One region of the Lactobacillus sp. ESL1191 genome, then DNA from elsewhere that is predicted to be linked to it. Evidence: riboswitches for the same ligand, from Rfam matches in the RefSeq annotation. Region 1 holds a riboswitch; the other holds the start of a gene.
The links. A riboswitch is a leader RNA that binds a small molecule or an ion and turns the genes downstream of it on or off. The one in region 1 is predicted to bind thiamine pyrophosphate.
Positions count from the first base shown of each region.

Region 2: another riboswitch for thiamine pyrophosphate. It lies ahead of ACSYSN_RS01830 (ECF transporter S component); the one in region 1 lies ahead of thiM (hydroxyethylthiazole kinase).

Region 1 covers NZ_CP196365.1:1,468,264-1,483,836, forward strand. The annotation lists gene glpK (glycerol kinase GlpK) at 25-1,536, opposite strand; gene thiD (bifunctional hydroxymethylpyrimidine kinase/phosphomethylpyrimidine kinase) at 1,730-2,482, shown strand; gene ACSYSN_RS07315 (type 1 glutamine amidotransferase) at 2,547-3,218, shown strand; gene ACSYSN_RS07320 (NAD(P)H-binding protein) at 3,369-3,992, shown strand; gene tenA (thiaminase II) at 4,166-4,831, opposite strand; gene ACSYSN_RS07330 (beta-glucoside-specific PTS transporter subunit IIABC) at 5,291-7,177, shown strand; TPP riboswitch at 7,366-7,466, shown strand; gene thiM (hydroxyethylthiazole kinase) at 7,551-8,339, shown strand; gene thiD (bifunctional hydroxymethylpyrimidine kinase/phosphomethylpyrimidine kinase) at 8,351-9,154, shown strand; gene thiE (thiamine phosphate synthase) at 9,166-9,822, shown strand; gene gap (type I glyceraldehyde-3-phosphate dehydrogenase) at 9,911-10,927, opposite strand; gene ACSYSN_RS07355 (LysR family transcriptional regulator) at 11,039-11,770, shown strand; gene ACSYSN_RS07360 (hypothetical protein) at 11,865-12,131, opposite strand; gene ACSYSN_RS07365 (hypothetical protein) at 12,630-12,758, opposite strand; gene ACSYSN_RS07370 (hypothetical protein) at 12,759-13,148, opposite strand; gene ACSYSN_RS07375 (hypothetical protein) at 13,141-13,404, opposite strand; gene ACSYSN_RS07380 (helveticin J family class III bacteriocin) at 13,484-14,482, opposite strand; gene ACSYSN_RS07385 (SLAP domain-containing protein) at 14,694-15,573, opposite strand, start outside.
Region 2 covers NZ_CP196365.1:318,061-333,633, reverse strand. The annotation lists gene ACSYSN_RS01900 (PTS mannose/fructose/sorbose/N-acetylgalactosamine transporter subunit IIC) at 1-457, opposite strand, end outside; gene ACSYSN_RS01895 (PTS sugar transporter subunit IIB) at 473-940, opposite strand; gene ACSYSN_RS01890 (GntR family transcriptional regulator) at 954-1,643, opposite strand; gene ACSYSN_RS01885 (GntR family transcriptional regulator) at 1,646-2,368, opposite strand; gene ACSYSN_RS01880 (MFS transporter) at 2,601-3,794, opposite strand; gene vprA (vinyl phenol reductase) at 3,794-5,245, opposite strand; gene ACSYSN_RS01870 (SDR family NAD(P)-dependent oxidoreductase) at 5,256-5,990, opposite strand; gene ACSYSN_RS01865 (FAD-binding protein) at 6,003-7,478, opposite strand; gene ACSYSN_RS01860 (LysR family transcriptional regulator) at 7,578-8,444, opposite strand; gene udk (uridine kinase) at 8,615-9,256, shown strand; gene ACSYSN_RS01850 (hypothetical protein) at 9,357-10,472, opposite strand; gene ACSYSN_RS01845 (ATP-binding cassette domain-containing protein) at 10,477-11,088, opposite strand; gene ACSYSN_RS01840 (hypothetical protein) at 11,085-12,278, opposite strand; gene ACSYSN_RS01835 (hypothetical protein) at 12,383-12,706, opposite strand; gene ACSYSN_RS01830 (ECF transporter S component) at 12,986-13,570, opposite strand; TPP riboswitch at 13,613-13,704, opposite strand; gene ACSYSN_RS01825 (M42 family metallopeptidase) at 13,779-14,861, opposite strand; gene hpt (hypoxanthine phosphoribosyltransferase) at 15,050-15,573, shown strand, end outside.

The DNA.
Region 1 (15,573 bases):
CTCACCCCTCATACTTTTATTATCTCACTTATCGGTCTGGTCGCGGGCAAATAATTGGGTTGCCTTGACTGCGCTTTTCCAACCTTGGTACAGGTGGTCACGCTCGGCTGAACCCATCTTGCTCTCAAAGGTCTTACCAATTACAAAAATATCTTTTAACTCGTCAACATTTTTCCAGTAGCCGGTCGCTAGTCCGGCCAAAAAGGCTGCACCCATTGAGGTCGTCTCGAGTGTTTTTGACCGCTCGATTTTAATTCCTAAAATATCGGCTTGAAACTGCAACAGATAATCATTGTTGGACGCACCACCATCAACCCGCAAGGTCGGAATTTTAATACCTGAATCGTCTTGCATCGTGTCAACTACATCCCGCGTTTGATAGGCCAGAGACTGCAACGTGGCCTTGATGAAGTCATTCTTACTTGTGCCGCGGGTAATCCCAAAAACCGCCCCTCGCGCTTCTGAGTCCCAATACGGTGCACCCAGTCCGGTAAAAGCAGGAACAACAAAGACCTCGTCTGCAGACTTGGACGCGGCGGCAGCCCTTTCCGATTCTGCGGCTGTTTTGATCATCTGCATCGAATCACGCAACCACTGCACAGCACTACCTGAGACAAAGATTGACCCCTCAAGCGCATAAGAAATATGACCGTTAATGCCGTAAGCAATCGTAGTTAATAGGTTGTTGTCCGATTCGGTCGGCTCCTCGCCAGTGTTCATTACAATGAAAGAACCTGTTCCATAAGTGTTTTTGACCATGCCCTTCTTCAGCGCAAGCTGGCCAACCAAGGCTGCTTGCTGATCGCCCGCAATACCGCAAATAGGTACTTTTCCCCCAAAAAAGGTATAGGCTCTGGTATAACCATAGACTTCCGAACTGGACTTAACCTCTGGTAGCATTTGCGCCGGAATATTGAGCAAGTTGAGGATATCTTCATCCCACTTTAGCTCATGAATATTAAAGAGCATTGTTCTTGAAGCATTGGTGTAGTCCGTAACGTGGACCTCACCGTCAGTTAACTTCCATAGTAGCCAGCTGTCAATTGTCCCAAAGAGCAGTTCACCCTGCTCAGCTCGCTCTTGCGCGCCCTCAACATGGTCTAAAATCCAGCGAATCTTGGTCGCACTAAAATACGGGTCGATGATCAAGCCCGTTTTTTTATGGATCAGGTCGCTATGACCGGCCGCCTTAAGTTGCTCAGCCAGATCTGTCGTTTGCCGGGACTGCCAAACAATTGCATTATAAATCGGTTTACCCGTTTTCTTATCCCAGATGACGGTTGTTTCTCGTTGGTTGGTAATGCCGATCCCTTGGATCTGCTCAGGACGAATACCTGAATTAATAATTGCATTAGCAATAGTGGTTTGAACTGCGTGCCAAATCTCTTCGGCCCTGTGCTCAACCCAGCCCGGCTCAGGGAAATACTGCGGAAATTCCCGTTGGGCTGAGGCAACCTTGTGGCCTTGATGATCAATGATCATTGCCCGCGTAGAGGTAGTCCCCTCGTCAATTGCCATAATGTAGTTTTTCGCCATAATGTTTCCCTTCTAAGAAAGCGATTCATAATAATTTTACTATTTAGCCCTACTTTTACAAGAAATAATTATCTCATTGCACTTATTTACGTTATACTAAGGCATAATGTATACCTTAAAAGGAGGACTATTAGTGAAAAAAGAAATTATTGCCTTGACAATTGCCGGCAATGACAGTGACGGCAGCGCTGGCATGACGGCTGACCTACATTCATTTTATGCCCGACAAGTTTACGGAATGGGCCTGCTAACCGCTGCTGTTGCTGGCAATACAACCGGCATCTTTGCTCAAGAGGTAATGCCAATCCCCTTTATTCAAAAACAATTCGACGTACTCAACGAGGACTTCAAAATCAACGCACTGAAGACCGGAATGCTAGCCAACCAAGAGGTAATTGCCTGTGTTGCTAGCAACCTACAAAAGTACCAGATGGGCAAGATTGTCCTTGATCCGGTCATCATGACCAAGCATGGCGATACGTTGCTCGATGACGATGCCTACCAGGCCTTTTTGGATGACTTACTGCCCCTAGCCGACATCATCACGCCGAATTTCTATGAGCAACAAAAGTTAACCGGCCTCGAACTCATTGACAAGGACGAAATTCACCAGGGGGCTAAGAAGTTGCAGGCCATGGGGGCTAAAAACGTGCTGATGAAGGGCCGCCATGACGACAAAACCCAAAATCAGGTAACCGATATCCTGCTAGCAGCAGATGGTCAATTTTATGAATTTACTAAGCCTTTCATTAACACCGACCGCATCAACGGCACCGGTGATACCTTATCAGCCGTGATTGCAGCTGAGCTGGCCAAGGGGAACACAATTATCGATAGTATCAAGATTGCCAAGAAGTTCACGTATGAGGCCATTGCCCATCCGATTGAAGTTGGGTCTATGTATGGCCCAATTAACCATTTTGCCGCTCAGCAAGATACAAAATAATTATCTTTTGCCCATGGCCAACCTTTAAGCTATACTTTAACAAGATATTAGAGGCAGGTGCATAATGGCAGACAAGACAATTAAAATTGCTTACTTATACGAAGATCTAATGAATACTTACGGCGATTCCGGTGATGTCAAGATTATTCAGTTTTGGCTAAAAAAACAGGGCTATTCAAGTCAGGTTGCCAATATTTCTTTGGGCGACCCGTTTAACGCCTTTGATTATGACTTTGTCTTCTTCGGAGGCGGCCAAGACTTTGAACAAACCGTGGTAGCAAAAGACTTGCCGCGCCACAAGGAAACCTTGAGCGCCTACATCAAGGCAGGTCGACCAATGCTTGGTGTTTGCGGTGGCTACCAACTGGTAGGCACATATTACAAGACCAACTCCGGGGTTACCATTAAGGGTTTAGACATCCTGCCCTTCCATACAGTCTTCAAGGCCGACAAGCGGATGATTGGAGACACTCGCTATCTGAGTGAATGGGGCGAAGTCACGGCCTTTGAAAATCACTCTGGCCAGACCTACTTCGACGACCAAGACTTATTGGAACCGCTGGGCAAGATGATTGCAGGCTACGGCAATAACCCGCAAGATGGAGTTGAGGGACTACGCTACCGCAATTTCATCGGAACTTATTCGCATGGGCCGCTCCTTAAAAACCGCAACGTGGCTACTGCCATCAGCAAGATGATCTTGTCCTGGCATGAAGAACGGATTAGCACCAAGTAAGTATGAAACTAAGCGGAAATAGTCAACTTTAGAGGCGGCTGTTTCCGCTTTTTTGACAGTTTTGGGGAATCCTTAAGTAAGCAACCATTACGATAAGCTGTTATAGTAAAGTAAATATTCCATGATTTGACTATAGTCAAAGGAGATCTTATGAAAGTTTTTGTAGTTGGGGCTAGCGGCCGGGTAGGCCAAGAATTATGTCAAGCATTAGTTAAACGCGGCCATCAAGTTACTGCTGGTGCCCGTCACTTTGACTCCCTCAAGGAATTGCAACTGACGAAAGTACCACTCGACCTCCACGCACCGGCTGACGAAATCGCAGACAAAATTGGTCAGCAAGATGCCCTTTACTTTGTCGCCGGATCCCGCGGCAGCGACGTCTTAGAGATTGATACCTACGGTGCCATTAAAACGATGCAAGCGGCGCAACTCAACCATATTAGCCGCTATATCATGCTTAGTGGTTATGGTTCTTTAAACCCAAGCTTTTGGGAGGAGAATACTATCCGTGAATACTACTTAGGCAAGTACTTGGCCGACAACTGGCTAATCCATCAAACCGACTTGGATTACACCATCTTACAGCCGGGTAGTCTTACCGAAACACCGGCAACTGGGACAGTTGCCCTAAATGTTCAAGCAGCTGGTAATAATTCAATTAGCGATGTTGCCCGTGTCCTTGCTGCAATTCCAGACCACGACAACTTGATTAACAAAGTAATCCCCATGCATGAAGGAACTATTCCGATTGATGAAGCGCTAGCGCAAATTTAGTCAAAAGACCGCAATTCAACATTAGTGGGTTGCGGTCTTTTGGTGTTTTATGCTTTAACTTAATAATTTGCCATCTTCTAAGCAACTATATCAAAGGGACTTAATCTGGTCACTTCAGCTACTAACAGGCTGAGGGGCTCTTGTATTTGTATCAGCACATTACTTTTCAGGTGTTAGTTCCAGTCCTCTTCTTCATAGGCCATTTGCCAAAACTGCAATTCATAGTAGCTGCTGCGAATGAAGGCGTCCTGCATCCCTTGCCGCTCATGTTTTGTTGCCTGGTCGGCCAGCTGGTTGGTCAGGGCCAACACCTTGGCCACGTTAACTTGATACCAGTCAGCTTCATAGGTATCAATCCATTCCTGATAATAAGTAACAGGTGAATTAGTGTCAGCCAGCGATTTACCAATCTCCTGATAGAGCCAATAACAAGGTACGATGGCCGCCACTGCCGGACCAAGACCAGCCGTTGCTAAAGTTTGATACAAGTGATTAACATAAGCATAGGCCGTCGGCGCAATCGGTGTCTTTAATACTTCTTCCGACGTGATTGCTAATTCTTGAAAAAATTGTTCACGTACCTTGATTTCCGTATCCCTTAAGTCCTGGGCTCGTGCCCGCACGAAGTCAGCTAACTGCTGGTCCTCAGCCGTTGCCGCAATTAGTTGGTGGAACTTGGTGAACTCGTCTAAATAATACCGATCCTGCAACAAATAAAAACGAAACTTCTCCAGTGGCAGTTCCCCGCTCGCTAACTCTTTGACAAAGGGGTGATCCTGGCTTTTTTGCCATAAACTACTAGTCGCCGCCTGTAATTGGTCCGTAAATTCTGCCATCATCTTTTCTCCTTGCTCCTAATGGCTTCAGTTTACGCCAGTCTGCCTTTTGGGGCAATCTTTGACTGCTAGCGCATTTAACTCGACTACAACAAGGAATAGTTCAAATTTTACCGTCCAAATTCATTGTTGACAACGTTTACAGCAAGACCTATAATATCTAGTATAAAAGGTGTGTTACCGATTAAATTTGGGCATTAACCTATCTTTTGATGTACGAGTACTTCCAGAAGGTAGGTTTTTTCTTTGCCTTAATCAGAATGAGTGGTGATTAGGAACTACAGGTAACGGAGAGCAGATTTTTACAAAATGGCATGTGACCCCTTGCCACATAAGTGAATAATCATTAATTTGGTGTGTTACTGATTCGATCAGGCATTAACCCGTTAATTGTGATTGCTAGGATTTATTGCAAATTTTAGTCTTTTGCTTTGACGGGTTTTTATTATTTAGGAGGAAAAAATGGCTTACGAAGAATTAAGCAAGCAAATTTTGGAAAATGTTGGGGGAGAACAAAATATTAAGACCGCCTGGCATTGTGCAACTAGACTTAGATTTATTTTAAAAGACGAAAGTAAAGCTAATAAGGCAGCTATTGAGGCCTTGGATGGTGTCGTTACGGTGGTGCAGGCCGGTGGACAATACCAAGTTGTAATTGGTAACAACGTAGGCGAGGTTTACGATGCGCTGATCGCCCAGGTGCCACGGCTTGGTGCCGGTGATGAAGCAGAAACTGTTGCCGGAGATAAAAAGAAATTGACTGCTAAAGGCGCCTTTGATGCTTTTGTCAGTTTTATTTCCGGATCGTTTACGCCATTTTTAGGTGCAATGGCCGGTGCCGGTATCTTAAAGGGCTTACTTTCGCTGTTTGTCGTTCTACATTGGATGACGCCAAATACTGGTGCTTACCAGGTTTGGTACGCAGCCGCTGACGGCATTTTCTACTTCCTGCCAATTGTTTTAGCATTTACTGCCGCAAAGCAGTTGAAGGTCAACCAGTTTGTTACGGTTTCAATCGCTGCGGCGCTAGTATATCCAACAATGGTTGCACTTACTTCCGCCAAAACCGCCATTAACTTTTTTGGGATTCCAATTATTCCAACCACTTATACCAGTACGGTAATTCCCATCTTGTTGGTTGTTTTCTTACAAAAATATTTAGAACCACTATTTAACAAGTTTTGGCATGAATCGGTGCGCAATATTTTGACCCCACTCTGCGTATTAATGATTTTAGTGCCCTTAACTTTTATCGTAGTAGGACCGATTAGTACTGCTATCAGTAATGCCCTAGCCAACCTGGTGCTCTTCTTATACAAGAATACCAGAATTATCTCCGGTTTCGTTTTAGGCGGTTTCTGGGAAGTCTTCGTGATTTTTGGGGTCCACTGGGCATTTGTACCAGTCATGATGAACAATTTGACTAAATGGGGTTATGACCCGTTAGTTCCAATTCTATTACCTGCTGTTTTAGCCCAAGCTGGTGCTGCCTTCGCCGTCTTTTTAAAAACTAAAGATGAAAAAATGAAGGGTTTAGCAGGTTCAAACACTATTACCTCAATTTTCGGAATTACTGAACCAACTGTTTACGGTATCACTTTAAAAATGAAAAAGCCTTTCTACTGCGCAACGATTGCGGGTGGTATTGGCGGTGCAATTGTGGCCGCTTCTGGCGTTCATGCTAATACGGTTGGCTTAGTCAGCGTTTTAACGATTCCAACCTTTATTAGTAAAGGTTTTGGCATCTCTTTAATCGGTGACGTTGTAGCCTTTGTTTTGGCCACCATTTTCACTTTGCTATGGGGCGGCATTAACGATCAGCCTCAAACAGCAGCTGTTGCTGCCGCAGCACCACAAACAAAAACTAGTGGACAAGCAAAAGCAACGCTACAAACTAGAGCAGAAACTTTAGTAAGTCCCTTAACTGGCCAGGTTATTCCGTTAACAGATATTAAAGATGAAGTCTTTTCTTCTGGTGCGATGGGTAAGGGTGTTGCGATTGAACCTAGTGTAGGTGAAGTTGTGGCACCAGCTGATGCCACAGTTCAAATGGTCTTTCCAACCGGTCATGCGATTGGCTTATTAACCGATAATGGTGCCGAACTTTTAATTCACATTGGCATGGATACCGTTCAAATGGATGGCAAAGGCTTCGAAACGCTGGTGAAGAAAGATGACCAGGTTAAGGCTGGCCAACCACTGGTTAAATTTAACATCAAAGAAATTAAAGCAGCTGGCTTAAAAACAACCACTCCAATTGTCGTCACTAATAGCAAAAATTATCATGAAGTTAACGTAATGGCTAAAAATGAAGTTAAGCAAAACGAGCTATTGTTAGATTTGGAATAAAGTTTTAGCCAGAAAGTACATTTTGATAAATGTGAACTGCAAAATTAGAACAACTTAATAAGTTTTAACTGAGGACTAACTCCTGCTGCACATCAGGAGTTAGTCCTTTTGTGATTGGCAGTAGCCTATGAAAAGCAGTAACCCAACCTAGTTGTTGCCAACCGCTTTCAAAGTCGTTATAATGAAAGTGTTAACACGAGGGGTGCCTTTTAGGCTGAGATGAAAGTTAAGTTCAGACCCTTTGAACCTGTAAGCTAATTCTTGCGTAGGAACGTGTCAAATACGATTATGCTTTGACACCAATGTGTCAAAGCTTTTTTATTTGCTTGAAGCTAGGTTTGGGTACTTCTCTGCTTTTTCAAGGAGAAAAAATATGCAGATAGATATGCTTAATAAGGTACGCGGACAAAATCCCGTAGTTTTAAACGTGGCCAATTTCGTTACCGTTCAAGACGTCGCCAACGCCCTAAATGCAATTGGGGCATCCCCCATCATGAGTAAAGAAGTCGCTGAAGCTGAGGAAATGGTCAAGATGGCCGGTAGTGTGACCATAAACTTGGGTACACTAACTAAAGAACAGGTTATCCAAATGCGCACTATTGGGACCCTGGCCAACCAGTTCCACAAGCCCGTGGTGCTTGATCCCGTTGCTGTTGGTGCTGTTCACTACCGTTTAGAAACTGCCCTGGACCTACTAGAATCATTCCCAGTCAGCATTATTCGCGGCAATGCAGGCGAAATCGCTGCTCTTGGGAGCTTTGACTGGAAGGCCCACGGAATCGATGCAGGAACCGGTTCTGGCAACCTGGACCAAATTACTAAGCAAACGGCGACTAAGTTCCACTCTGTGGTCATTGTCAGTGGGGCCACTGATACAATCAGTGACGGTAAAACAGTTGCACACATCTATAATGGTACTCCGCTCTTTCAAGCTCATGTTGGTTCCGGGGATATGCTGTCCAGTATTGTCGCAGCCTTTGCGGCCGTCTGTGACGACCCCTATGCAGCAGCACAAGCGGCCACATTGATTTTTGCCGCTACCGGCGAAAAATTAGCCCTAGATCAACCAACTCTGGGTCCTGGAACTTTTGGAAGTCATTTGATGGACTACCTAAATAAGCTTCAAACCACTGACTTTGACCAAATCGCACGTTTTGATTAAGGAGAATTATCATGAATGACCAAGTCAATTCCTTTCCCCAAGTGCTTACTATTGCTGGCACTGATTCAGGTGGTGGTGCCGGCATCATGGCAGATCTTAAAACCTTTCAGATGCAGCGGGTCTTTGGCACCGCAGTGGTCGTCGCTGTGACCGCTCAGAATACACTAGGCGTGCAGGACTCTTACTTAATGCCACTCGACATGGTGGATGAACAGTTTGCTGCTTTAGCCGCTGACTTTAAGATTCGCGCGTGCAAGACCGGCATGCTGGGCGATGCTAATCATGTCCACCAAGTTGCCCTCAACCTGCAAAAATACAATTTTGGACCTGTGACCGTTGACCCAGTGATGGTAGCCAAGGGCGGCGCGCCATTATTGGAGCCAGCTGCAGTAGCCACGGTCAAGGACGAACTGCTACCGCTGGCCAACCTAGTGACACCTAATCTACCCGAAGCAGAGGTTCTAACGGGACTTAGAGCCGAAAGTGAGGCCCAGTATCCTGATCTAGCCCACAGCCTGCAAGAGCTGGGCGCCCAAAACGTCTTAATTAAAGGTGGTCACGCTAGTCATAACACTGTTCGGGATTATGCCCTGCTTAGCAATGGCTCAAGCTTTTGGGTCAGCAGTCCGCGCAAGCAAACAGAACGCACACATGGGACCGGTGATACCCTAGCAGCGGCAATTACTGCTCAGCTAGCTCTGGGTCACAATCTACAAGATGCAATCGAAAGCGCCAAGAAATACGTCAGCCGGACAATTGAGCAAACTATCCAGGTTGGCCACGGGCATGGACCACTTAACCACTGGGCCAAGTAAAAGGAGAAACTATGCAAAAATTCAATTCCCAGTTGTTACGCGCTTACTTTATTTGTGGATCTCAAGATGTCCCTGCCGGCAAAACACTACCAGGACTAGTTGAAGAAGCCTTAAAAGCTGGTATTACCGCCTACCAATTTCGTGACAAGGGGCCCGGATCAACTTTGGCGGCCGCAGCACGTCTACCGCTGGCTCGCCAATTACATGAGCTCTGCCAGCAATATCACGTGCCTTTCTTTGTTGATGATGACGTAGACTTAGCCCGAGCAATTGGTGCCGAAGGTATCCACGTGGGACAAAGCGATGAGGTCATCGAGCAGGTTGTCGCAGCAGTTCACGAGCAAATGATGGTCGGTTATTCTTGTTCAACCCCGGCTGAAATCATTCAAGGCGACCACATAGGTGGCATCGATTATTACGGTAGTGGGCCGATTTTTGCCACCCAATCTAAAGACGACGCCGATCCCGAAATCGGCCTTAGTGGCCTGACCCAGTTAGTGGAACAAACGAACCGGCCGATTGTTGCCATTGGCGGTATCACCGTAGAGAGCCTTCCTGCCATTGCGCAAACCGGCGCAGCCGGTGCCTCAGTCATTTCGATGATTGCCAGTAGCACCAACATCAAGCAAACAGTGCAGGCCATGCTCGCTGCTCCGTGGAATAACTAATTCCGTTTAAGTCCTTAAATACACTTACACCAAAAACCCAGCTTCAAGTTGAAAGCTGGGTTCTTTTGGACTCGTTTGCTTAGTCTTTTTATAAACAAGCCAATTTGGTTAAAGTTCGAATCATTTGTGCCACAAAGCCTGATTCATTATCATACCAGGCATAAGCCTTAACAACCTGACTGCCCGCAGGACCATTGGCAATCTGGGTAATTGTGGGGTCAAAAATTGAGCCAAATTCTGTACCAATAATATCCGACGAAACAATTTCATCATCATTATAACCAAAGGATACGTTATCAATGGTGTGTTTTTTTATGCTGTCATTAAAGCTACTTACCGTCACAGGCTGCTGCAAAACGACTACTAATTCTGTTAATGAACCAGTAATTACTGGGAGCCGCTGAGCAATTCCCGTCAGCTTACCTTGCAATTCAGGAATTACTAATCCAATAGCCTTAGCTGCACCAGTTGAATGCGGAATAATATTCTGTGCAGCAGCGCGGGCATTACGCATGTTGTCATTACGATCTGGACTATCTTGTAACATTTGCGATGTCGTATAAGCATGGAAAGTCGTCATTGTTCCCGTTTGGATACCAAACTCATCGTTCATTGCCTTAGCAAGAGGAGCCAGACAATTGGTCGTACATGACCCTGCTGAAACAATCTGGTCATCGGCAGCCAGAATGTCATCATTGACATTATAGACAATCGTCTTAATATTTCCGGCCGGAGCAGAAATGAGGACTTTTTTTACACCAGCTTTCAAATGCGCTTGCGCCCGTTCCTTAGAGGTATAGAAACCAGTACATTCTAACACTACTTCTACTCCATCATTTTGAACCCAGGGAATATTCTGTGCATCTGCCTCCGCATAAACGGGAATTTTTTTGCCATCAATTACAATACCATCTTTAGTCGCTTCAACATCGTGATCAAACTTGCCATGTGCGGTATCATATTTTAACAAATGTGCAAGCATTGCTGGTGAAGTTAAATCATTGATGGCAACAAGTTCAAGATCGTCATTACCCACTTCATACATGCGCCGTAAAGCTAAACGACCAATCCGGCCAAAACCATTAATTCCTATTTTCTTTGTCATCATTATTTTTCTCCTTTAATATTTATTGATAGGCCAAGTATATGACCTTCAAGCTGTTGTGCATAATTCAAAATCATGATTGTGTTATCATCTTTAAAGATAGGAGAAAAAATGAATTTTAACGACCTTAGTATTTATCAAACCATTTATGAAACACAGTCGCTAAACAAGGCTGCAAAAGAACTAGGTTACTCCCAATCCAACCTTACTGCACGTTTGCAGGCGTTGGAAAAGGAATTAAATACTCCACTCTTTATTAGATCCAATTCGGGTATTCGTCCAACTACAAATGGGGAGCAAGTTTATAAATTTACTGTATCTGCCCTGCACAATCTCGACGCACTCAAGGACAAACTAGCTGACCGCCAGCCTCAAATGCTTTCTTCAGAACTCCTCTTTGACTACCTACTCAATCAGAAAGATAACTTTCTACTTGACCATTATGATGTAACCATTAAAAAGACTGATCAATTTCAAGACATTCTGGCTCGTAAAGAATTCGATGTGGTTTTATCCTTTACACCGACTACACTGCCAAACTATTCTTTAGTCAAGGAAGACCAGCTTACAGCAACTTTTTTACAAGGAAAGCCGTCAATTAATAGCAAGCTACCAATTGCAATTAATTCTGACTATTCCTGTCCTTTTCGCCAATTAACCTGTAAATTGTTTCCCAACCAGAATGATCTGATTGAAATTGATTCTTTAGAAATGATTTTGCAACTGGTCAAGCAACAACGGGCAATTGCCTTGTTGCCATGTCATTTGATTAATGAACAACTGGTTCAGGCTAGCCCAAAAAGATGGTCTATCCCCTACTATCATTATCGCAACCAGCTATAATAGCTTGCAGAAGTTACCTTCAAACATGGATCAAATAAAACTGTTTTGAACAAAGCTTATAAGCTATCATGGTCATGGCAATAAAAAAGGCAGTTTAAAAACTGCCCCCTCTTTCTGATAAATGAAAAACGTATCTATGAATTATATTTATCAGTTCATCATACGTAGTATATGGTTTTGCATACATGTGTGCCAAAGCATCGCAGCTTTTGTGGGCACTTTCTACTCCCTTCGCTTCACCAGCCTTTTCTATTACATGCTGCTTGAAGTTAGTGCGGCTGATGTCTTGACTTTTTCTACTTATGAAATCAACCATTTTGTCTGCTACCGAGATGGCATTATTTAAAATGACTGCTTGCATTTTAGGTTCGACTTTATCCAGTTTTTTCCGTTTTCTGTCCAATGTGCAATGTAATCAATTGTATAATCGTGGTTATCAATACCTAGATTTTTAGCTACTAAACTAAGAAGTTAATTGGCTTTGCAATGCTCTCTTTGGTCGGATTAACGTGCAACTGTGCGTGGCCTATTTCGTGCATAAGCGTTGTAGCAGCTTTCTTTAAATTCCTGTTGAAGACTTAATTCAATTAAATTACAGTGACTCTGGTAAATTTTAACTGAAGATGAACAATTAGTGTTAAATCTTCACCATCAATATTCGGAATTTTTGTCGTATTCAGAAAAAAAGAGTTTTCATTCGCGCACTTGATTTTCAAATGTATTCAATTACGCACATGCTACTGGATCTCAAAAACGCAAAAGTAATTGATAGTAATGGAAATGATATTACTAATTTCGAATAATAGAGTTTTGGCTTATTAAATAATTTGTTTGCTTATAAATCGTATATAATTAGTTTTTATTTTTGCGCTGCTCGATCGGGATTAGAGTAATATGTCCCCTCAGTAAACTTAACAATTACAAAATCTTGTCCCAAATTAGGGAATCCTGTTTGATATGGACTAGCGAGATCGACTCCATTTAACATTTAATCACGCTCCATTGCAGCCTTAGATTGATAGTCAGTGTCAGAAACAAAGCCCAGTGTATCAGGTAAAGTAGCATCTGTAGTCGTCTGCGTCTGATTGTAAGCCTGTTGGACTAAGCCAGCCGCCACATTCTTGTCTAAGGGAACTTTTAACTGCTTCGCCTGATTTACTAATGTTTCCGTTGCTGCCTGCTTCTTGTCGCTGCCAGCCTTATCTGTCTTAGTAGCTTCATTATTGACCAAGACCTGCGCTATCTTATACCAAACATCTAGTTTATCTGCCAGTGGCTTATCATGCTTTTGAATATATGGATAAATACCAACAAACAGGAATGCAATTATGACCACCATTGTACTCAATAACTGTAGCGTAGACGTTAAATTATTCATCAAAATCACCTTTTTTCTCTGCAGCATTCAGTTGTGCTGCTTTTAATTTACGTATTTCTTCTTTTAAACGATCAATTTCATTTTCATCGGCGCGAAATTTATTGCGATAATATTTCACATCATTAAATAATCGTTCTCGCTCTTCTTCATCAGCGTCACGCTTTGCCTTTACTTGCCACTGATAGAAGTTGATCAGCATCGAAACAAGTCCACCAAAGGCAGTTGAAGTTAGCAGAATCAATAAGTTCTTATTCATTGTGCGGACTCCTCCTTGCTTTTTAGGTTAGATATAAAAAGGGTCTCACCAGCAAACAAGCTGTATGAGACTCTTTTATTTATAGCTCATTCCAAGAAATTTCATAGATTCTGCTATGCAACGTTGTGTTTGTCTTTTCATCATGATACGAAACGGTTAAGTAAACATCATTGGTTCCAATTACTTGAATGCTTTCAAATTCCGTAACAAAACCAGGTCGTTCTAAAACGGCAGTACGATTGCCATCAGGATTATCAGCATCTAAATTAATTTCTTCCCAATAACCAACATTCCCTTCAACTTTATATGGAATTTTTACAATTTTACGTAATTGAGCAACATATTTCTTCTTGTCATCATCATATTCAGGTGAGTATTCACTCGAAATATAAATATTCTTACCATTATCTATATCGAAGCCTTGAATAGAGCCAACAGTAGAAGTAAATCCATTAATTTTAAATGCATAATAGCAAGTAAAAGTATCGAGCGGGAAATTTGTACCTTTTGCACTATTATTAAAGGCCGAATTGATATCTGGCAACCAATAGAAGCCAAAATGAGCTGCTCCAGCCTTATCAATAGTGGCAATCATTAGCCAGTGATAATTAGGAGAGACCGCAGCTTCAGATCTAACTAAATCATCGCCAGGATAAACAACACCATTGCCATCACTACTATTAAGATATCCTGCACCTGCTCTATTAAGAGCTGATAATCTTGTTAGCTTTGTATTCTTAGCAATACTAGTATTACTAAAATCAACTCGAGCAATCTGTGAAGCCCAGTAGTATTCCTTATCAGGTCGGGGGGCTCTCTTAGGTTTAGTACCAATAAACCATTCTCCATTACCTGTATCTCCAGCATATTCCCAGGTTTGCGTATGAGCTCCAGCTGTCCCACCTTGTTTAACACCAGTTAAATACAATCGATAACCATTTTTAGTAAACTTTGTACTAAGTCCATTTTTAGGAGCCTTATAAACTACTGTATCCGTACCTTTTGATAATTGCTGCAAAGCATAAATATATTTAAGTCCTACATTACCCTTTTGGACAACTGTCTGATGTAAATCCATTTAATTCATATTCTAGACGTGGAGTCACGTTTGTTATTTTGTTCATATAATTTCCTTTCAAAATAAATAAAAATAATTTTTAAAACAAGTTAATCTGATCTCGAGATCATCATCATTCTACAACACAAGTTTCAAAAAATCAAACACAAGTTCGTAAAAGTATAAAATAAATAGCAATGACTGCCTATCATTGCCTTTATTCAAGTATAATTTATTTTTTTACATCATCTGCTGTATTGGATGGTTCTAAATGTCTGCCATAATTGTATTTAACATCAGAAGCCTTTACATACACGTAGCTAGTATCATTTGACCAGGTAAGTAAAGTTCGATAAAAAAGTTCAGCTTTATTTTCACTTGGGATCCAAATATAGCGTAAATCTACTACATCAGTACCACGTCCTTGCTTAAAAGTAATGACTTTGTCAGCATTCCCATCAGTATCATAAAGTCTAGCATCATTCACAAATTTCACAGCCATAAAATTAGTATATGGTCGCAGTATTTGTCGAACCTTTGTTTTAACATCATCCATTAGAATAAATTGTTGTTTATTATTCTTGATTCGATATACTTCTAAGATATTATTTGCCAAACCTTCAATTTCTCGTGAGCCAGATAACAGCGCTCTATCAGATCTACGGTCTACCACCACTTTAGTACCTGCCTTGAGATATTTACCAGTAAATTTGCCTTGGTTATCAACCATTTGAGAATAACCATTACCTTTTTCTGAAGGCAAAGTTTCCGCAGAAATCGTGACCGTCGCATAATTAGTATATAGTCTTTGACCATCAATGCTATCAACATTTATGGCCTTAATATAACCACCATGACCAATGTTATAGTATTCCTTACCCTTTATCGTCTTATATGGTAAATAGAACCAATTCCAATCATCATCACGGAAAGAATAACGCTTGGCATCTGGGTCAGTTATTGCTTCAACCTTACCAATATACTTCACAGTAGCAGCTTTTTTTAGTAAGCCATTGCCTCCGCGATAAGAGTATCTTTTTTGCCCCTTCTTGTTATAAATCCGGGTTTTATGATTCAGGGTTAATTTACCCTGGTCAGTATTTGGGCTTGGG
Region 2 (15,573 bases), 420 kb from region 1:
CAATTGGTAAGTTAACCGATAAAAAACCACCCAGGACATTCATTCGACTTACTCCACTGCCATCGCCTGCTGCGGCATACTTATCGGCATGGTGTACAAAGTATGGCAAAATAAAAATAAAGCAAAGGTTTTTAATCACTAGTACTAACGACGCAATTGGAATACCTAAAGTTAAGGCAACTGCTGTACTCTTACCTGCTCCAATCGCAAAGGCAGTTCCTAATACACTACCAGAGATAATCTCTGGTGGAATCGCAGCGCCAATTGAGAACGACCCCACAAAGGCCAGTTCCAGCGTTGCACCCATGATAATTCCCTGCTGCAAGTTTCCTAATACCAGCCCAGTTAACGTACACGTTACTAGCGGTCTTGATAACATCGATGACCCTAAAAAGTACTCACCATTTCCCATCATCGCAATTAAAGCTAAAATAATTGCGGTTAAATAAACATTCATAACTCAGCTCCCATTTTATTTATGAAATTCTTGCCGCTCTTCGCTCGGAACCTGCTGAATCCAAACATCAACGCCTGTTTCCTGCAATTCAGCTAATTGATTGGCTTCTGCAGCAGTCAAATTAATTGTTTTAGAATAATTCTTAGTTCCTTCACGGGGCTTAGTACCACCTAGGTTTATACCCTTAATTTCATCTGTAGTACCTTTAAGCAATTTAACTGCATCTGCAACTGACTCTACAACAACCAACATCTTATACTTATCTGTCACACCAGAATTAATTGCCTTAATACTGTCAGCGACAGATTTCATGACCAATTTGGCATTTTCCGGTTTGGCTAACCTGATAGCCGATTTACGAAAATCATCCTTAGCGACATCATCGTTTACCACGAAGATCGTATTAACATCCAAACTATTAAACCAGGAAACAGCCACCTGACCGTGAACAAGACGGTGATCCACTCTGACAAGTTTAATCATTATTTTTCCTCCATTAACTAAAATCAATTGAGTACTTAGTAGTTAAAGCATCTTGTAGCCTGTACTCAACAGCTACAATTTTGCCCTCTTTAGTTGAAAAAAGGTTCGTTATTTTAAAGACCGGTCCCTGTTCCGCCACACCAAGTTGCTTACTAAGCTCATCTGTTGCCTTGATTAATTGAAAATCTTGAAAAACATCTGCTGGCTTTAACTTGCCCGCGTTAACTACCTCAATTATTGGCGTAACCTTTAAACAAGCAGGATCAAAATCAGGGAATTGGTCTAAAGGCAACAATAATCTTTCACTGGTTAACTTTCCTGCAATTGCCGTTAAGAAAGAAATATCATACAAAAGATCATTAGTGTTGATCTTAAACAGATCAGCATAATATGGGCCCACTAGTCTTAGATAACTATCTTTAAATTTCACCCGATCCGAAGATTCAAGGTATGGCGGTTTAATGATGCCCGTCATCTCTAAGATGTTTTGTTTTGAAATCGTTGGTGCAACGAAAATACCACTTCCTTTTTTGCGCACAACCTGGTTTTCTGCCACCAACTGGTCAATTGCCTTACGAACCGTTGTACGACTAACCTGATAAATGTGTTGAAGTTCTATTTCCGTTGGCAACGTACTGCCAGGAGGATACTCTTTTGCCTTTATCTTTCGGTTCAAGTCGGTATATATTTCTTTAAATAACATGATTAATCCTCGCGGTAATCATAAATACTATTAGCCTTAAAATGATACTTAAAGCGACTCCCAATCAAATATTGGTCTGTAGTTTCCAAAGGGGTATCATCTGATTGGTAGTTGTAGCTTTGTACTTGATATAAGGGCGTTCCTTCCTGCACTGTTAAAATTTCACTAGTTCTTTGATCGGCTAAAACACAGGTAATCGTTTCTTGCCCGTACGCTGGCTTGATTCCGTATTGCTGGTTCAGAAATTCATATAAGGGACGATCAGTAAAGTCCGTTGTGGCCAATTTGGCAAATCGACTTTGATCAAAATAAGCTATCTCATACGTCAACGGAACACCAGCAGTTAGTCTGACCCGGCTAATTTTGATTAATTGCTCAACCTCAGCACCGAAAAACTTCCTTAAGACTGGTGTGGGCGAAATAAGTTCGGTTGATAAATGCCTTATTGTTACGGACTTAGTTTTCAATTCGGCAGTCATTGACTCCATACCAAGCATGTTAATATCAATTTTGGAATTAGCAGCTATGCCCGTGCGCTCTTTAACTGCAACCTGGTCCTCACTCTTTAGCCATTCTAGTGCGTGCATAACGGCGTTGCGACTAATATTAAGCTGCTCTGCAACTTCCCTTTGTGACGGCAATACCTTGCTTTTATGGTTGAACTTAATTAGTTGTTCTAAATATTCCTGCGCTTGGATTGCAGCTGATCTTTCCTTATATTCCATGGTCTCGCTTTAATTGGTTCTTTAAAATAATTATATGGTTCTTTTTTAAGATAATAGTCGTTTAAATTAGCTAAAATAAACATTAATTAGTGATAAATTTTATTTTTTTGGTACCAGATTAATAGTAATCGCTTTCATTTAATATGTCAATCTTTTTATAAACATTTCCTTAAATACAAAAAAACGTTTTTGCTTTAAGCAAAAACGGAATTTTTTAAAACAACTATTCTTTTTAACCTAATGAGTGCTCGACCAACCTCGCTTGAAACTTTACTAGCAAACAAAGACAGCCAATTACAATGGCTAAAATGCCACTAGCAGAAAAAACATTCAGGCCAACATTTTTTACAATATTAGTTAATGGATTAATAACCAAGGGGCTAATTACACCGCCAATTGAGTATATCGCAACATAAACTCCCAGTGCCATTGAAACACTATGATCATCAACCACAATCGAAATCAGATACGGGAACTGTCCCATCGCAATACTCATCGCCGCACCAACTAAGAAACTGCCCACAAAGACAATTAATAGTGAATGAAACAGACCAATTAGTAAGTAGGCCAGCCCGTATAGTAGGAATGAAAGAGCAATTGATGAAAATTTGCATTTTTTACCAATGAAACCAACTAGCAAACCGCACAGCATTCCACCAACTAGTGAGATTGTTGAAGTAAGTGCAGCTTGTGAAGTAGCACCTAGATTTTCCTCTACTACAAACAAAGAAATATTGTTGTTTAAGACATTATTCAACAACATAGTTAGAAAGGCCCAAAATGCGCAATAAAAGACATATTTATTTAGTTTTATTTTACTTGTGGCAGAACTTTTACTACCCTGGTTCAGCTCTTTCGGATTGAATGGGAGCAAGACCAAGACGACTAACAAAATCAATAGTGAAAATAGGTAAATCCAATAGTTATTAATCCAGCTACTCATTGCTGCTAACTGGCCACCACCCATAATGAAAACAACTCCACCAATATTGATAAACGTGGTCGAAAGGCCCATCGTCGCTGCCCGTTCCTCTTTTGGTAAAATTTGTGAGATCAGTACCTGAGTTAGATTAGTACAAGCACCCTGACCCAGTCCAACCAAGCAAGAGCAAAAAATCAAAAAAGGAAAGGAATGATGAAAAGCCAATGGTAGCAACCCACCTACCATGACTAACAGAATTGAAAAGATAGTTAACGTTTTCAGGTTTATCTTACTTGCTGTTAACTTGCCAATGATAATCCCGGCTACCATCATAAATAAGTTAGGTAAGGAAGTCAGCATTTGTACACTAGTATTATTTAGCGCAAATGTTTTGGCAATTGCCGCATATGACGGTGTGATGGCTAAGGCAGCCATACCAATCATGCTGACTGCCAAAACACCAGTCCTAGTTTTGACAACGTATGCTTTATTTACTGTTCCCATTAAAGTTGCCTCACCGTTTTACCAATATGTTGCACTGCATTACGACCCGAAAAAATAGCATAACCGGCTGTACTACCTGGCAGCGTGACCGCATAAGTATCCCCAACCAACATTCCGGCAGCATCGTTACCGGCAGCATACAAACCATCAAGCGGATAACCATAGCTGTTCAGTACCCGGTTGTCGTCGTCTACTCGAATGCCTCCAATAGCACAAGCCATACCAACACCGAGTTCAACTGCATAGTAGGGACCAGTTCTAAGCGGTGTCAAATATTGTTCAGCCTTACCAAAGTCAGTATCTTGCTGCTCCTGGGACAAACGATTATAGCGCTTAATTGTGGCTTGCAGAGCTGGTAGACTGAGCTTTTCAGCTAATTCAGACAGCGAATCCGCCTTAGTCAGGTACTTTTCTTTATTGGTTAAATCACGCTCAATTTCCTCTTTTAAATGTACAAACTTATCTGGCGAAACAGGCGAATTTCCTACTTCTTTAAAAAGACCAACATTTGTTAAGTGATCAATTGCAGCCTGATCCAAAATTGAAAAAGTGCGAGACTGAGTCAATATGGCGCTACCAGCATGACACATATTGTCATTAACGTCCTCATTAACAAAACGTTCACCACGCTCATTAACCCACAAGATTGCTTCTTGCGTAGCAGCCGCCGCCAATTGCGCCGGCATGTGAACATAAGCGGGCCTGGTCTGGTCCAGAATTGCACCGCCGCCATACTGGATTGCGCCCATTTGATAGTGTTCGGCACCAGCCTGCCAAGCAAGTTTCATACCATCACCCGTTGATTTGCCATCACTAACTGACAATAAGCGGGCCGTAAAGGGGATCCGTTGCTTAACTAATTCTAGATTATCAACGTACCCTCCTGTTGTCAGAATCACTTTGCTTACAGCAACTTCTCTTTCTTGCCCCGTGGCCTCACTTTGCATTAAGAGCCCGGCAATGTGCCCATTTTCTTGCAAGATCTTTTGTGCACTGACACTGGTGACGATTTCCGCACCTAAATCCTGGGCTTTTTGCAATAACTTTTGAACCACTGCATGACCACCACCAGCAAAAGTATGGATAGTTGGCCAACTTTTTCCCTGTGGTCCTACCTTACTAAACTCAACCCCCAAGTCGTGAAGCCAGTCAATCGCCTGACCGCTTTGGCTAATATACTTGCTTAAGTGCGGTGCACTGGCCTCATAGTGGGAATAATTTAGTTCGTCTTGTAGAAGTTCAATTGGATCTATCTTAATACCTTGTTTTTTTTGTAAAAAACTATCAACTCCCATCGCGCCTTCGACGTAGTTACCATCACCGCCAATTGTCCGACCTTTTTCCAAAACTAATGTGCGCAAATGCTGTTCACCAGCACTAACTGCAGCCGCCAAGCCAGCAAGGCCAGCACCAACAATTACCAAATCGTATTTTGTTTGTTGAGGAAACATCAGGGACCTCCTACTTCAAACCAACAGACACCCCACCATCACTTAGAATGGTTTGGCCTGTCATAAAAGTAGCCTGACTTGCAACAAAAACAAAGACTTTGGCAACTTCAGCCGCCGTTTCAGCCCGTTTCATTGGCACAGTTGGCAAAATCTTGTCTAGAAAGCCACCTTCGTTTAATGGCGTCTTAGTGAGACCTGGTGCTACACTGTTAACCCGAATATGCTTGTCCGCATAGTCGATAGCAGCCGCTTGAGTCATTCCGATAATACCATTTTTGGCCGCATTGTATGCACCCATTCCACCTGGGTTGTAAATACTACCTAGAGCGCTCGTGTTTACAATCGAACCGTAACCTTGCTTTAAGAAGAGTTTGATCTCTTCCCGCATGCACAAGAAGGTACCACGCAAATCCAGGTTAACCGTTTTATCAAAGTCTTCATCAGTTAGTTCTGCAAATGGCTTTAAAACTCCCCCACCCGCATTGTTCATTACATAATCAATCTTGCCAAAATCAGCAACAATTTTATTTAGTCCATTTTTGATACTTTCTGTCTCCATGACATTTAAGACTAAGCCGGTAATCCTACCACCGTACTGGTCGTTCAACTTGGCTGCAATTGTTATCACCTCGTCGTTATAGTCCGTTAACACCACGTCACTACCTTGCTTAGCAAATTCTTCGCTAATTGCCAAACCGATTCCTTGGGCAGCGCCTGTAATCACTGCAACTTTTCCTTTTAACATCTTTTTGTCCTCTCAGTTCAAACTTTTAACTGCTTCTTCGGCTGCAATCCAACCCGATACAAAGGCAAAACCGTTGGCAATCCCTTCGTAACTCGGATAACCATCTGAGTATAAACCGTTAACATTATTACCAACAATGTAGATATCCTTAATTGGTCGACCATTTTCTTTTACGGGTTGACAGTTACGGTCAACGTTCACACCATCCAGTGTCCCTAAGATTGCACAGTGTTCAACAATGGCATAGTATGGACCCTCATGAATACCAAATAATAGCTCTTTTGTCGGTTTGAGAAAAGTCTGGTCATCTTTTTGGTCAACGGCCTCGTTATAGGCAGCGACGCTCCTGCTTAGTGATTTCACTGGTAAGTCTAGTTTTTGAGCCAGTTCCTCCAAGCTAGCAGCCTTGACCACCTCACCAGTTACAACAGCCTGGTCGAAGTCCTGCTGAATATGTGGCAGTGGCCCAACCGTCGTGCTTGGTTCTTCACCCACTTCACAAAACTGCCGCTCAAATGTATCTTCAAGGTCAACCTTAGACCTAGCAAAGGTATCAAGCGTTGGCTGATCGAGTAGTACGTAGTATTTACCCTGCACATTATGTGCAGCATTACCCCACATTGCAAAGTCATAAACAACATCCTCATTAACAAAACGATTAGCAGTTTGATCAAGCCATAAGAGTGGCAGGTTTGTTAATGCTTCAACTGCACTGTTACGTTTCATCGGATTAATGTTTCTGCTTGGAGCACAGCCATGAGCAAACAACGCTGGACTATGACGCCAGTCGCCGCCCAACTCATGAACTAGCCTAATGCCTGTTCCATCAGACTTTCGTTCACCCAGATTCAGCAGTTCAGCAGCATCTGAGTATCTGGCTTTGAGCATCTCCTCATTGCCACAGTATCCACCATCTGCAAAAATAACTTTTTTAGCTTCAATTCTGGTCCGCTGACCGTTCTTATCCTCAGCAATTACGGCCTTTAAGCCGTTAGCATAATCCAGGTCGACCGCTGCCGTTTCCAACATTACCTTGTTACCAGCTGCTTCAAAAGTTGCCGGCAATTTATCCCAGTTGGCCATCTTTTCACTGAAGTTATTGAACTTGTGATAAACTTCTGGATCATCCAAATGGGCTCTTTGTTCACTTTGTTCCACTGTTACCGGCAAGCCCATCTTAGCCAGGCGGTCAATATTTGCACCCGATCGTTTCAAAAAACGAGCTAATAGTTCGCCATTAACAAAGTAGTGACTATAAGCTGTTAAATCGCTAAAAGCTTCACGGTACCCATATTCAACCTTGCGGTCTTTCTGCTCATTCGAATCAATCGCAAAAACCCCATGAGCACCAAACTTTCCAGCACCTCCTACTTTGTTACCTTTTTCTAAGAGCACAAACGGAATCTTTTGCTGATAAAGTTCAAAACTGGCAGAAATGCCTGATGAACCTGACCCAACAACAACAACACTAGTAGAGATAGAATCCACTGTAATTTTCCTTTCTTTAATCTTGTGATTTTCATTACAATTGAATTCTAAAACACTTTACAAGAAAGCGCTAACACATTAAAGTTGCTGGCAACAACTTTAAGTTATCGCCCGTTTAATAATTTTTCTAAAATCTTCCGAAACAGAACTAGACATTCCAAGCACAATTTTAAAAGCTTGCTTCAAGTGAGCTGGTGAACAGCGGTACACATTCGTGCATTGAATAGGAAGAATAAATGAATCTGGGATTAGTGCTATCCCACCCTTAAAATTGACATTGAGGGCGGCGGCAGCAAAGTTATTTACTTCTTCGATTTGTTGATACGCCCAGTCGTTTTGCTGATAGCTTTCTAACATTGCCCGTTGAATGTTCATAATTCCTGTCGAATTCCAATTTTCCAGATAAATCGTACTCGTTCTTGCAAGACCTTTAACATCTTCGTTTCGATCAGCAAGTTCATGCTGATTTAGTATTACGTCAAATCCAATTGTTCTTAAAGGCAGACAAGCAATCTTCGTGTTGCCCGCAAAAGCTAGTTCAAAACCAACCAAAAGATCAAAATTACCATTAATCAATCGCCGGATACCCATATCAATATTTTCTTCATCAAAATTAAATTCGTACTCCTGAGGCAGTTTTGCCACTAACCTGGCTGCCTCATTTTCAAATCCAGGCAAAAAATGTACCCGTAGGATCCGCTTAGGATCAAAGTTGGGATGATGCCAAATCTCGCTATATAAGTTAACCACCTCAACGGCACGCCAGTAAAATTCCTCTCCTACCGGGGTTAGAGCAAATTTTCCGTTAGAGCGGTTAATTAGTTTTTGACCGAGGTCGCTTTCAAGCTTCTTAATGGCCGAACTTACAGCAGTTTCAGAAACATAATTCCGTTTAGCCGCAGAAATAAAGCCATGTGTCTGAACCACATCAATAAAATATTTAACTGGCATTAGATTATAATTCATTTTTTCCACCTAGTTGATAACTCAAGTTATTGTTCTCACAAATTAATGATATAAAAAATATGATGAAGGTTAAACCCTAAATCCTAATTAACAAATTACTTTTTACCCTATACGTTGGTAATTAGTGGGAAAGTAAAGTAAAATGTTTATTGATAAAAAGGAGTGTCAACATGTCTAAACTCGAAAAACCGGTCGTGATCGGTATTACCGGTGGTTCTGGTAGTGGTAAAACCACCATTGCCCGCAAAATAGTTGAGCAAATGCAAGAAAATGAACACGTTTTAATCATGACGCAGGATTCCTATTACAAGGATAACACTGGCATCCCGATGAACATCCGAATGAATATCAATTACGATCATCCAGATGCGTTTGATGTAGAGCTACTTAAGCAGCAGCTGAGATCATTACTTGAATATCAAGCTATTGAAATGCCGGTTTACGACTTCAAAAAGCACACTAGAAGCACCGACACTATTCACGTTGAACCTGCCGAGATAATCATTTTAGAAGGAATTTTAGTTTTAGCTAGCGCAGATATTCGCAATTTGATGGACATTAAAGTCTACGTTGACACCGATGACGATATTCGCTTTATTAGGCGGCTCGAACGTGATATTAAAGAACGGGGGCGGTCGCTTGATTCGGTCATTGAACAATATCTTGGCACCGTCAAGCCAATGTATCATCAGTTTATCGAACCAACCAAGCGCTATGCCGATATTATCATCCCCGAAGGCGGTGCCAACGATGTGGCCATCGATATGTTGACCACTAAAGTACATGCCGTTTTAAGCGAAAACATTAAGTAAACCGGCACGCAAAGAGCTCTGAAAGTCAACAGCTTTCAGGGCTCTTTTCATTATATATTGCTAAATTTAATAATTGCACCTACAAATATGCTGTTAATTACTAGTTTATATGCTTAACAATTCGACTTTCAACTTTAGGCCACACTAGATTTAAGATTGCCAGTATAGCAATCGCGCTGACCAAAACTTGACAACCAACAGCAAAGTTAATCTGTGGATCTTCTAAATTCGTTCCCCACTTACCTGTCACCACCTGGGCAGAGAAGAGATAAGTTGATGGCAAATATCGTACTATTGAAGTTTGTAAATGGCCCACCTCTTTTGACGCCGATTGCAAAATCAGGGGTAAAATAGCGCCACCCAAAAGTAGAACTAGCGCTAAGAAGAGGCAGCTTAGCTGATTACGTGTAACTTGCGCCAAAAATAGAATTAAGAACACGATGAAAATTCCTACCAAAGCAGTTAAAGTTAATGTCTGCGCCAGCCAATGAGATAATGGTAAATACTGGGCTTGCAACTTAGGTAGCATAACACCAGATATAGGATAAGCAAGTGAACCAGGGCCAAAAAGTAGACTGCTAACGCCAAAAATAAGCAATCCAACTACTAACGTTAAACCACTGGCTACTAAAAGACCCAGAATCAGGTCCAGAGCCAAAATATTTCTACTGGGTAGTATATTATCACGATTTAACTGGTCAACGTACTTGGCTGCAAATAAATTACTCAAAACAAAACAAAGCATTACAGTGATCAAAGCAGGTAAATAGCCTTCCAGCAACTTGAATAGAAATAAAAACCCACGCTTAGGCCTTTGCTCGTCTTCTTCAGGTACGTTTGCCCGCAAAAGAGCTTGCAAACGGTGGTTTTTTTGTAAAGTATCTTGCCTATACTTTTCTCCGCCAATTTTTATCCCTGCCACTTGCTCCCTATTCCGCTTAATCATCATTCGGTAGACCAGCTGCCAGTTTCTTTGGTTCAAAGCTGTTAAGATAGCACGATCTTTTTTAACTTGCTTGTTATCTCCGGACAGTTTGGACTGGACCTGTTTCTTACGATCTAGTTCCCGAGTTACTTCTGTTCTAATCGAAGATTGGTCGCCGCTAACAGCATTATAAGTCAAAACAAGTCCGGCACCTAACAGCACCACGCTCAGAATAAGCCAAGTCAAGCTACTCTTGATAACCTTCTTAAACTGCAACTTGAAATAGGCCATAATCTTACCCCCTAATCAACTGACGATGGTCCAAGGTCACCGTTTCATCGACAATATTCTCCACTTCGTCTTGGTAGTGTGAAGCCATAATAATTAACTTCCTTTGATAAGCACAGGCTGACAACTCTTGATATAGTACTTGCCGGCTATCTGCATCCAAACCATTGTTGATTTCATCCATCAACAAGTACTTAGCATCGCTTACCCTATAAAGAGCAACCAAAAGCTTCTGCTTCATCCCTAGTGAATACTTCCTGATAGGAGTTTTAATGTAGCTGCCCATCTCCCAGCGCTCAATTGCCGAATTCAAATCTTGCTCTGATTGCCATTCACTTTTAACAAATTTCAAGTAATCCAGTCCCGAGAGATTCTTGTCAAACCAGTCAGACGTTTCCAAATAAAAAACCTGCTGCTTAACCTGAGCAAACTTTTGACCATCAAACAAAACTTGACCAGAGTTGGGGGCAATTAAGTTAACCATCGTTCGCAAGACACTTGTTTTGCCAGTGCCGTTGAGGGCATGCAACAGATAGATTGACCCCTCCTGAAAAGAAAAATTGGCATCTTTAAGAATTGGTTCGCGCAGCGTCAGACTTAAATCTTTTATTTCAATCATTTTATTTTCCTCCCTGCTTGAATTCTCTTAGCAAGCAGCTGGTTTAAAAATAACAGTACCGCTGTTCCTATTATTAAAACAATTAGCCCATTGCTAAAGTTGACTTGCGGATAAGTAACAAGTTGACTTTCGTCTGTGAACACGTAGGCATTACTGATACCAAACATGCCGTCTACTGGCTGTAAGGCAAAGAAGTAGCTCGTGGGTAAAAATTGCGCAAGATTACGGACAGCAACCACATATTGGGGTAATATCATGCCACCACCCAGTAAAAGTACAGCAGCAAATAAAGCCAGCAGGCGATTTTTAAGCAGCTGTACGATAAGTAGGACGGCCCCAGTAATAAAGGCAAAACTTAAGAACGCTATGCCTAAAATCGGCAAAAAGAGCTGATACATCGGCGTAAAAGTGTATTCCTTAGCGCCTGGATTCATCCCCGTAATCGGATAATTCAAGTTGCCAGTTCCAAAAAAGATACTGGGAAGAAGAAAAACCAATAAGAAGATCAAGAGAAAATAAGCAAAAGTAATCATTAATCCTGTAGTAAATTCGGTAAAGACAAGTTGCTTTTGGGGTAATAAATTACCCAATCTCATTCGTTCATAATAACCAGCTGAATATAGCTTAGTTAAAATAAAAATCGCCGCCAAAATAGTAAGTGGGGGCAAAACTTCTTGCATCATAAAAAGGACAAAGAAGCCGCCCTGAATAGGGAAATGTTCATTTTCCATGGCCAAATGTTGCTTAGCTAGAAGCTGCAATTGACATAAATCTCGCTTTAACAAAGCTAGTGAATAATCACTACCATTATTACGCTTAGCATCATTTAACCCAGATTTTGCTTGCTTAATCAAGATCGCATAGGCGCGCTGCCAGTCCTTGGTCTCAAGTGACTTAATCAGCGTCTGGTTTTCCCTAGCTAAAGTCTGATTTTCTTTAAGATCTTTGTGAAGCTGTTGCTTATTTTTCTTTTCGACTTTGCCCTTTTTTAGTTCTTTTTGATAATACTTGATGTTGCCCTTTTGGATAGCCAAGTTATTCCGGGCTGTAACAAGTTCATGACTATCTGACTTATTAAGATGATAATTTTGTTTCCAAAAATAGAAGCAGCTCAATAGAATGGCCAATAGGCTAAGCCAAGTGAATTTGCTTTTGAGCGTCCGTTTAAACTGCAATTTGAAATACGACATCTGGGCCACTTCCTTATTAGATTAACAAAGAGCTGCTAGATGATTTTAAATCTAACAGCTCCAATTGCTTTAAATACTAAAAATTAACCTATACCGACCCTAACCTAATATCCTCCCGAATAAGAATATACACGGTTCCAGGTACCTTTACCGCCTCGATAGCTGACAAAATAATCGTTATAGCCAGTTTGCCGCGCTGATGGTGGCACCAAAATAAAATTGTACGCACGTTTATTAAATTGTCCTCTAGCAGTAGCATAAGTATCATATGTATAGGACTTAATCGCTTGAACTCTAGGAGCCGTAGCATAAGTTTCTTGTCCATTTTTTGATTGATTTATCGTATCAGCCATGACATTGACCGAACCAGCAAGACCTAAAACTAAACTTGAGGCAACGATTATCCGTTTTAAAACATTCTTTTTCATAATGTCCTCCTTAATAACCTGATTTTTAAACAAATAACAGATAAGCGCTTTCGTGTTATGAATTTATATTATATAATTTAATCATTTTTGTCAATTAAAAATTTAATTTTATCATTTTAAAATATTTTATTTTTCATATTTAAGTCTTTGCTTTACTAGATACTTGATCCAGCAAAAATTTTAATTAATTTCATTTCATAAGTAAAAAGTCTGCTAAATCAACGTTTTACCGTGATTTATCAGACTTTTTGTCTAAACTATTATTTTTATCCTAGGCCTTTATTCACTAGCAATTTTGGGCTTCAGCGCCTGGTCAAACAAGTTAGTAATTAACTTAACCAAGATCCCGTCAAACACAATGGCAGAAATCATGGTTGCGACAAACATCGCCACTTGTAACTGAAGACTAAACTTACTCCAACCGTATAAAAAATACGTCGGAATGAAAGTTCCAAGTCCAGCAAAGAAGGCGCCGGTTAAGACACTCTGCCAAGAAAATTGCTGGTAGCGACGCTTGCGCGGAAAGAAGCCGATTTCATTACTAGCTCCTTGTATCAGGCCTTGTAAAACCGTAATCGCACCCCACTGGCCGCCAATCGCCATCTCGACAATTGCTGCTAGCGCTTCACCAACCATTCCTGAACCAGGGGTCGGCACAAAATACATCGCTAAAGGTCCAGCCAGTAGCCAAAGACCGGTAAAGATCGCATCGGTTACCGGAGCAAAACCGGTTGGCAAAAGAGCCAGCTTGATCAAGTTGAAGGCCCAATTGAAGCCATAAGTGTAGATTACGCCCATAATTATGCCGATTAATGCAATCAGAATAACCGCTTTAACATTCCATTTTGATGATCTGGTAAACATAAAAATACTCCTAACTTAGTTATTTCATTAGGAGTACGCATTTATCGATCATAAACACTTCCCTTACGCAGGTATTGTCCTGTTCAGGTTCAGAGGGTATTTCTCAGCTAATTGACGCACCCCTAGTGACTTTTAATTATTTACTTAGTATATCACATACCAGACAAGATGACTGCCCAAATTGACCGGTTAGCCGTTATTAACTAATTTAGAATTCAGTAAAACTGGCCAACTTTTCCGCAGTTAAATCGCGAATAAGCGCAACCGCCAGCTCAACAGCAGCCCTGAAGTCTTGGTAGGCACTAAAACAATATGGTGAATGTTCATAGCGCACAGGTATCCCAATCACAATGGTCGGCGCCCCGTTTTCATAGTAGATAGCTGCCCCATCTTGTCCACCCCCAGTACGAACTGAACGCGTATACGGGATGTGATTTTGATCGGCCAAGTCGCAGGCATACTGTTGAAATTTTGGATTCGGTAAAAAGGAAGTATCCATATCCCGTAGCATGGGGCCCCGCTTTAAGCCAGTTTGTGACAACCATTCAGGAGTAAAGGTATCATCTGCTGGGCATGATTCCAGCACAATGGCGAGGTCCGGCTTAACCGCCCTAGCAGTGACATACGCACCGCGCAAGCCTACTTCTTCTTGACTGGAAAGAGCGCCAACCAGGTTAAAGTTGGTTTCTTCACCTTTTAACTGATCAAGAATTGCAACCATGGCAGCTGCTCCAAAGCGGTCGTCAAAGTCCTTACCAAAGAACAAACCCGACTTTTCATTATATTCGCACTCGACATCAACAAAGATCGGACAACCTGTATCAATCTGGTAGTCGTTAATAGTTTCCGCCCGCGAACTTGACCCAACGTCAATCGACATGTCTGCAACATCAGGCACATTATTGCGCTCCGCTTCAGTCATAAAGTGAGGTGGCTTGGTAGCAACAACACCTGGTACATAGTCACCCTGGCGGTTTCTAACTTTGACCCGCAAGGCTGGAATATTGTACTTAACCCAGCCGCCCAGCGGAACAAACTTGATCATCCCATTGGGCCTGACCGCCTGCGTGATGAAGCCGACGGCATCAGAGTGCGCATCAAGCTGAATAAGCGGGCGCCCCGCCTGATTCTCCTTCTTGGCAGCATACACGTTGAGCATCCCATCGACCTTGACATCAGCGCTATCCTTGACGCTTTCATTAAATAACTTAACAAATTCTTCCTCAAAACCTGAAGTTGCATTAGCATTTGAAAAAGCCTTGAGCATCTTGATTTCTTGTTCTTTTTCCATTTTATTTACCTCGTGAATAATTACTTATTCTTCCATTGTAGCAAAAACTACCGCAGCTGGACGAACAAAACTAGTCTCTAGCACAGTTACCCCCAGCAAAATCTCTCAAACAAGCTACCTTTTCCGCCAAAAGATGCTATAATCGACTCTATTGAGAAATTCTGATGATTAAAGTGAAGGGTAGATAAATGCCGAAGAACGACAATATTAATAACATTATTGATCATAAATTGTTTACCGAAGATGACATCCATGCAATGTGTGTCAAGTTGGGCAGGCAGCTAACCACTGATTATGCCGGAAAGAAGCCGCTAGTTGTCGGTGCGCTTAAGGGGGCAATTTTCTTTTTAACCGATCTGGTACGTGAAATGGACGTTAAAGAAGAAATCGATTTTCTTGATGTTTCCAGTTACGGTGACTCATTAGAATCAACCGGGAAAGTCAAACTGATCTCCGATTTGGTGACTGATGTCCAGGGACGTGATGTGCTGATTGTCGAAGATATTGTTGACACTGGCCTAACGCTGAAATACATGAAAGATTTGCTTAAAAAACGGGGCGCCCGCTCCGTTAAATGCTGCGTCCTCCTTAACAAGGAATCTAGGCGCAGAGTTGATGTTGAGATTGAATACTACGGCTCAACCGTCCATAACGAATTTGTAGTTGGTTACGGTCTGGACTTCATGGGCTACTACCGCAATTTGCGCTATAT